2 linked regions of the Alloacidobacterium dinghuense genome follow. The main gene of each other region encodes a partner of the protein of the gene in region 2 in a complex. Links are inferred from orthologs where the notes say so. Each region holds a gene or a part of one and is shown on either strand. Other genes may lie near its edges. The genes, in order: secY and secA.

Region 1 (3,128 bases), 1.6 Mb from region 2 along the record:
TTCCATCTTGGCGGCGGCTACGTTCTCCAGATCCATGGTCGTCGCGCCCGGCTTCACAAAGCCGCTCACGTAGTCCAGAATCTCGCGAACTACCGTTCCGCTGCGCCGCATCTTCTCAACTTCTTGCGGTGTTTTAATCATGATCGCCATCGGCCGGTCATCCCCTCAAACGCAGAACAGCAGCCATCACTGCAGCTGCAACTGCGTCCACCGGCTGTTCTCCGTCCACTTCCTCAAACCGTCCCAGAGCACGGTAATGCTCCACGACCGGAGCTGTCAGCGACTCATAGGTCCGCATCCGCTCTTCAAAAACTTCTTCCGTGTCGTCTGATCGCCGCGCCAGAGGCGTGCCGTCGAGATCACATTTCTCATCGACCTTCGGCGGCTGCAAGTAGATGTTATAGCTGCTCTTGCAGACTGGACAGGTGCGCCTGCCGGTAATACGGCGCAGTAACTGAGTATACCCTACTTTAATGCTGACAGCAATGACCGGAAGGCTGCCCGGTGGCGCCGCCAGGTACGAATCCAGCCACTCTGCCTGTCCCAGAGTGCGCGGGAAACCATCCAGAATGTAGCCGTTGGCGGTATCGGGCCGCAGCAGGCGGTCGGCGACCATGTCATTGACCAGATCGTCGGAGACCAACTCACCCCGGTCCATGATGGCCTTGGCTTTTTTGCCCAGTTCCGTGCCGCCGGAGACATTGGAACGGAGGATATCGCCGGTTGAAATCTGTGGAATACCCCAGGCTCCCATGATGGCCTGGGCCTGGGTTCCTTTGCCGACTCCGGGTGCTCCGAGTAGAAGAATGGGACCGGGGTTGACGCGCATGGTTTTCCCGTCCGCCGTCCGCTTCTCAATCACCGCAACAGACACTTACCAGGCCCGCCTTCCGCGGATGCGTCCGCTCCGCGGGGAGAAGCCTTCATAATGGCGCATGATGAGCTGCGATTCCACCTGGTTGACGGTGTCCATGGCTACGCCGACAACGATCAGCAGCGAAGTTCCACCGAAGTAGAAATTAAAGCCGAGACCGTTGGTCACCCACAGCGGTAGACGTTCAAAAAGCGGCCCAATCAACCAGAGATGGTTCAGGTGGATACCGCTGATGAGAATCTGCGGGATGATCGAAATGACGATCAGGTACAACGCGCCCACCAGCGTAATGCGGGTCAGGATATCGTTGATGAAATCCGATGTCCGCTTGCCCGGACGGATCCCGGGAATAAAACCGCCGTACTTGCGCATATTGTCAGCGATGTCATCGGGACGGAAGACGATCGAGATGTAGAAATATGCGAAGAAGACGATAGCTACCATATATAAAAGCTCATACCATGGCTCGCCGGCATGCAACGCGTCAAAGACACGTGTGAGGAATGCGCTGTTGCGAACGAAATTCGCCTGCGCAAAAAGCAGTGGAGCCGACAAAACCGACGCTGCGAAGATGACCGGCATAACGCCCCCGGAATTCACCTTCAGGGGCAGGTGTGTCGATTGACCGCCCATCAGCCTGCGACCGACGATACGCTTGGCATACTGCACCGGGATACGGCGTTCGCTGCGCTCGACGAAAACGATGAAGGCCACGACGGCAATCATGGCGGCAACCAGCAGAATCAGCGCCGGAACCGTAAAAGCGCCGAACTTCTCCGCCTTGGCGGTGTCAACTAATTCTCCGATTGCCCGCGGCAGGCCTACGACAATACCGGCGAAGATGAGCAAGCTCATGCCGTTGCCGACGCCGCGATCGGTAATCTGCTCGCCCAGCCACATGATGAATGCCGTACCAGTGGTCAGCGTGAGCACCGTCATAATGACGAAGCCGGCGCCAGGATTTAGCACCAGTTGCAAGTCGCCCGAGCCATGCAACAGAGTCAGAGCAATCGCAAGCGACTGTACAATGCCCAGCACAACGGTCAGGTAACGCGTCCACTGCGTTATCTTCCGCCGCCCCAACTCGCCTTCTTTCTGCAGGCGCGCCAGCGGCTCATAGACCACCGTCAGCAGCTGGAAAATAATGGATGCCGTGATGTACGGCATGATCCCCAGAGCGAAAACGGTGAGTCGGCGCAAATTGCCGCCGCTGAATAAGTTCACGAGACCAAGCGAGCTACCGGCCTGCGAGTCGAAGAAATGTTCGAGCGCTGTGGCATTCACTCCTGGAGTGGGAATGAATGCGCCAAGGCGGTAAACGGCAAGCATCGCCATCGTGAACAGGACTCGCTTGCGCAGGTCAGGGATGCGGAAGATGTTGGCGAATTTCTCAAACATGAAGATTCAGGTTCCCACTCGAGCCTCTTCGCGAGGCCCCTCGCCTTACGCTACCAGAATTGCCTTGCCGCCCGCCTTCTCGATTTTTTCCTGAGCGGACTTCGAGAACTTGTGCGCGTGGACGGTGATCGCTTTGGTCAGCTCGCCGTTGCCCAGAACCTTGAGCAGGCCCTCGTGCTTCTTGATCAGACCCTTGGCCGCGAAGAACTCGATGGTCAGCTCGGTCTCGCCCAGTTCCACCAGGCGGTCGAGGTTCAGAACCGTGTATTCGGTGCGGAAGATGTTGGTGAAGCCGCGCTTCGGCAAACGGCGGTGCAGCGGCATCTGGCCGCCTTCAAAACCGCGCATCAGGCTCGAACCCGAGCGGGAACCCTGTCCCTTGTGTCCACGGGTCGAGGTCTTACCCATGCCGGAGCCCATACCACGGCCGACACGCTTCTTGTTGCTGTTCGCCTTCTTCGGCGCTCTGAGATTGGAAAGATTCATGATGTCCTCGCTATACGCCGGGCAGGCTTGCCCTGACCGACTCGCTTTTAAATTGCTGGCTTACGCCAGATTCAATGCGCCGTGAGGCGCGTTCGCCTGAACGGCTAGTTCTCGACGATCCGTACAAGATGGGGCACAGCATTGACCATGCCACGAATCGACGGCGTATCCTCACGCTCGACAACCTGGTTCAGGCGAGTAAAACCGAGGCCCTTGACGACCTTCTTGTGCTTCACGGGAGCCTGAATGAACGAGCGGTAGTACTGAATCTTGATCTTTGCCTTGGTTTCGGCCATGACTTATAACTCCTGTACCTGCTTGCCGCGGAGCGCTGCCACTTCCTCGCGATCGCGCAGCTGAACGAGGGCGT
Region 2 (3,818 bases):
GAATCTGGAGGCGCTGCCCGGACAAATTCGTCTGGAAAACACAAAGCGCCTGGCAGAGCCGAGGATCGCTGCACTCAGGAATTTCCTGGATGCAGTCGAATCGGAATCTGCAGGCGCTCTGTTTTAGTTGGTGGCTGCAGAACATCATCGTCTCTCGTCATTCTGACGACCACCGGGAGGAAGAATCTCAGCGATGTTTGCCGGACTCTTCGCTGTGATAAGAATGACGGTCTGAGTACGTGCACACTCTTGCTTCGCTGAAATTAAGCTTCGTTCGCTCCGTGGCACTTCTTGTACTTCTTACCGGAGCCGCAGGGGCAGGGATCGTTGCGTCCTACCTTGTCTCCGGTCCTGCGCTGTGCCGGAGCTTCAGCACTGCCGGCCCCCGCCATACGCGCAGCCTCGAGTTCGCGCTTCTTCTTGCGCTGGAACTCGCGCTCGATCTCGTCAATCGTCGTCGAAGGCTGTCGTGTCGGAATCGGAATCGCAGGATGCTCATGCGCGGCAGGCGGAACATGATGTCCATTGCCATCGGCTGAAGCCACGGGAGGAGCAAGAGGAATCGCCGGGCGCGGCCGCGAGGGAATTTGCAGCGGCTGTCCATCGGGACCAACAATCTGCATCAGGAAGAGGAAGCGGACAGTATCTTCTTGGAAGCGCTCCATCATTCCTTCGAACATGTCGAAGGATTCCTTCTTGTAAGCCACCAGCGGATCCTGCTGACCGTAGCCGCGCAGCCCGATGCCTTCCTTCAGGTGGTCCATGTTGAGCAGGTGGTCTTTCCAAAGACCATCCAGTACGCTCAACATAATCATGCGTTCGTGGAAGCGCATGGCCTTGTCGCTGACGACCTGCTCCTTTGCCTCATAGCGATCTTTCAGCCGCTCGAAGAGCGTCTCGCCCAGTTCGTGGCGCGTCATCTCGGCGATGTTGATACCTTCGGCATCGACATCCAATCCGAACTGCCCAATCAGCTTCTCTTTGATCGCTTTGAAATCCCATTGATCGGGATGCAGCTTCTCCGGTGCGTGCTCATCGAGCATATTGCTGAGAATGTTCGCGACGTAATCCTCAATGATCAGTTCTTTCTGATCGAGCCCCTCCAGCAGCTGATGGCGCAACCCATAGACGGCCTCGCGCTGCTTGTTCATCACGTCGTCGTATTCGAGCAGGTGCTTACGGGCTTCAAAGTTCTGCGACTCGACTGCCTTCTGCGCCGCTTCAATGCGCTTCGAGATCATGCGCGATTCAATCGGCACGCCTTCTTCCATGCCGAGGCGCTGCAGCAGTGTCCCCACCCACTCCTTGGCGAAGATCCGCATCAGGTCGTCTTCAAGTGACAAGTAAAAACGAGATGCGCCCGGATCGCCCTGACGTCCAGCGCGTCCGCGAAGCTGATTATCGATACGTCGCGACTCGTGCCGCTCGGTACCGATGATATGCAGGCCACCCGCTGCGATGACCGACTCATGCTCCTCTGTCGCCTTCGTAGCGTAAGCAGCATACGTCTTGTCCCAGACATCTTGCGTGGTCTCGAACTCCTGACCCTGGTAATAGAAGCGGAACATGCCCGGCGCAGCCATCGGGTTGAGCGCTCCCTCGGCCACGCTGATCGCGCGCGCTGTGCCCTTCTTGACCAGGTCCTGCTTGGCGACGAACTCGGCATTGCCACCCAGAAGGATGTCCGTTCCACGGCCTGCCATATTAGTAGCGATGGTGACCATTCCCAGGCGGCCGGCCTGCGCCACGATCTCAGCCTCACGCTCGTGGAACTTCGCGTTCAACACAACATGCTTCACGCCCTTGCGTTGCAGAATCTGCGAAAGCAATTCGGACTTTTCAATCGACGTGGTGCCGACGAGAGCCGGCTGGCCGGCTTCATGCAGCTTGGCGATTTCATCGGCAACTGCAAAATATTTTTCCTTCGCCGTGCGGAAGACCACGTCAGGATTCTCAAGCCGAAGCAGCGGCTTGTTCGTCGGAATGACAACAATCTCAAGCTTGTAAATCTTGTCGAATTCTGCGGCTTCTGTCTCAGCTGTTCCGGTCATGCCGGCGAGCTTGTTGTAGAGGCGGAAATAATTCTGGAAGGTGATCGTCGCCAGCGTCTGGTCTTCGCGGCGAATGTTCACGCCCTCCTTGGCTTCGACGGCCTGATGCAAGCCATCCGACCAGCGGCGCCCTGGCATCAGTCGGCCAGTGAACTCGTCGACGATGATGACCTCGCCGTCCTTCACCACGTACTGCACGTCGCGCTTGTAGAGCGAATGTGCCTTGATCGCGACTTCCACGTGGTGCTTCAGGTCCCAGTTTTCTGGATCGGCAATGTTACCGATGCCGAGTAGCTTTTCAATCTTCTCCCAGCCCTCGTCAGTGACGCTGATCGTCTTATGCTTTTCATCGACCACGTAGTCGCCGGTGAGAATCTTTGCCTGGTCAACGCCCTGCTCGATCTCTTCGCCCAGCTCAAGCCCTGGGATGATGCGGTTCACGCGGGCATACTTGTCCGTGGTCTGGTCGGTTGGGCCGGAGATGATGAGCGGCGTTCGCGCTTCGTCAATCAGGATCGAGTCCACTTCGTCGACGATGCCGAAGTAGTGGCCGCGCTGTACGCAATCGGCCAGCTCGAACTTCATGTTGTCGCGCAGGTAGTCGAAGCCGAACTCGTTGTTGGTTCCGTAGGTAATATCGGCACCGTACGCCTGTCGCCGCTGATTATCATCGAGATCATGCACAATGACGCCGACAGTGAGCCCAAGGAACTCGTAAATCTTGCCCATCCACTCGGCGTCGCGCTTGGCCAGATAATCGTTGACCGTCACGACGTGCACGCCGTGCCCGGCAAGTGCATTCAGATAGCAGGGCAAAGTGGCGACGAGCGTCTTGCCTTCGCCCGTCTTCATTTCTGAGATTTTGCCCTGATGCAGCACCATGCCGCCGATGAGCTGCACGTCGAAATGGCGCATGTTCACGGCGCGGCGACCGGCCTCGCGAACCACGGCAAAAGCCTCGGGCAGAATCTCATCGAGCGCCTGCTTCTCGGCAGCTTTGCGCTCCTCCGCGTCGGTGATGCCTTCAATCGCGGCAGCAATGCGCGCCTTGAACTCCTGCGTCTTCGCGCGCAGCTCGTCGTCCGACATGCGCTGCACGTTCGGCTCCATCGCATTGATAGATCCGACGACAGGCATAAGGCGCTTCACTGCGCGTTCATTGCTGGTTCCAAAAACCTTGGTAAGAGCCGTACTGATCAAAGCAGAATTTCCTCAAGATATAGTGTAACTGGTTTGGGAAATGATCGCTTCGTTTGAGCGACATGATGTTCCCTGGCATTTTCTTTCATGCAGAATCCGTCAGACGTTTACCTCAACCTTTGGAAACAACAGCTTACCCGCGTCCCAGACTCGACATGGAAACTGGTCGATACCGAAATGCTCGTGTTGGCTGACAACCAGCTATCTGAAATTTCGGAACAAATTGGCGGACTGCGAAAACTTCACACACTCGATCTCGGGCACAATCGACTGACACAAATCCCGGACGCTCTTGGCGACCTCGATAACCTGAGGAACTTCCTCTACCTTCATGATAATAAGTTGACCGGTCTGCCTGTCTCTTTAGCGCGTTTGAAGAGGTTGCGTTATCTGAACATCAGCGAGAATGCCTTTTCAGAATTGCCGGAATGCATTCCCAATCTCGAAAGCCTGGTCGAGCTTCGCGCTGACGACAATCGGCTGACGGTAATTCCGGATTCAATCGGGCAGTTGACGCGTTTACGCGAGCTGCATCTTCGGAACAATCGGCTCACCTCACTGCCTCAA

Evidence for each region.
Region 1: the proteins of secA (region 2) and secY are in contact, whole or in part, in a crystal structure (PDB 3DIN), measured with the Thermotoga maritima proteins. The link is inferred for Alloacidobacterium dinghuense from one-to-one orthologs. Residues at the interface, in WP_004082002.1 of Thermotoga maritima: Glu261, Ala262, Arg263, Lys300, Ala301, Arg302, Thr303, Ile304, Ile305, Leu323, Tyr324, Asp325, Pro326, Val329, Ser330, Tyr333, Ile336, Lys340, Phe345, Val349, Glu363, Phe364, Tyr374, Ser375, Gly376, Gly377, Glu393, Ile395, Thr482, Ser483; in WP_004081795.1 of Thermotoga maritima: Glu108, Gly109, Glu110, Glu111, Ala236, Glu237, Arg238, Arg239, Ile240, Thr241, Ile242, Gln243, Tyr244, Ala245, Arg246, Arg247, Val248, Thr249, Gly250, Arg251, Arg252, Val253, Tyr254, Gly256, Ala257, Ser258, Thr259, Tyr260, Leu261, Pro262.

What each region holds. Positions count from the first base shown.
Region 1 is NZ_CP060394.1:4,316,138-4,319,265, forward strand. The notes cover bases 74-2,884. They hold secY (preprotein translocase subunit SecY), read right to left. Parts: upstream 2,273-2,884; coding sequence 875-2,272; downstream 74-874. Other genes in these bases: map (type I methionyl aminopeptidase), read right to left, coding at 74-150; H7849_RS17780 (adenylate kinase), read right to left, coding at 158-874; rplO (50S ribosomal protein L15), read right to left, coding at 2,318-2,758; rpmD (50S ribosomal protein L30), read right to left, coding at 2,863-2,884. Also shown: more of map, read right to left, coding at 1-73; more of rpmD, read right to left, coding at 2,885-3,054; rpsE (30S ribosomal protein S5), read right to left, coding at 3,058-3,128. UniProt on the Escherichia coli protein: The central subunit of the protein translocation channel SecYEG. Consists of two halves formed by TMs 1-5 and 6-10.
Region 2 is NZ_CP060394.1:2,731,340-2,735,157, forward strand. The notes cover bases 64-3,564. They hold secA (preprotein translocase subunit SecA), read right to left. Parts: upstream 3,252-3,564; coding sequence 264-3,251; downstream 64-263. Other genes in these bases: H7849_RS11075 (HD domain-containing protein), read left to right, coding at 64-127; H7849_RS11085 (leucine-rich repeat domain-containing protein), read left to right, coding at 3,339-3,564. Also shown: more of H7849_RS11075, read left to right, coding at 1-63; more of H7849_RS11085, read left to right, coding at 3,565-3,818. UniProt on the Escherichia coli protein: Required for protein export, interacts with the SecYEG preprotein conducting channel.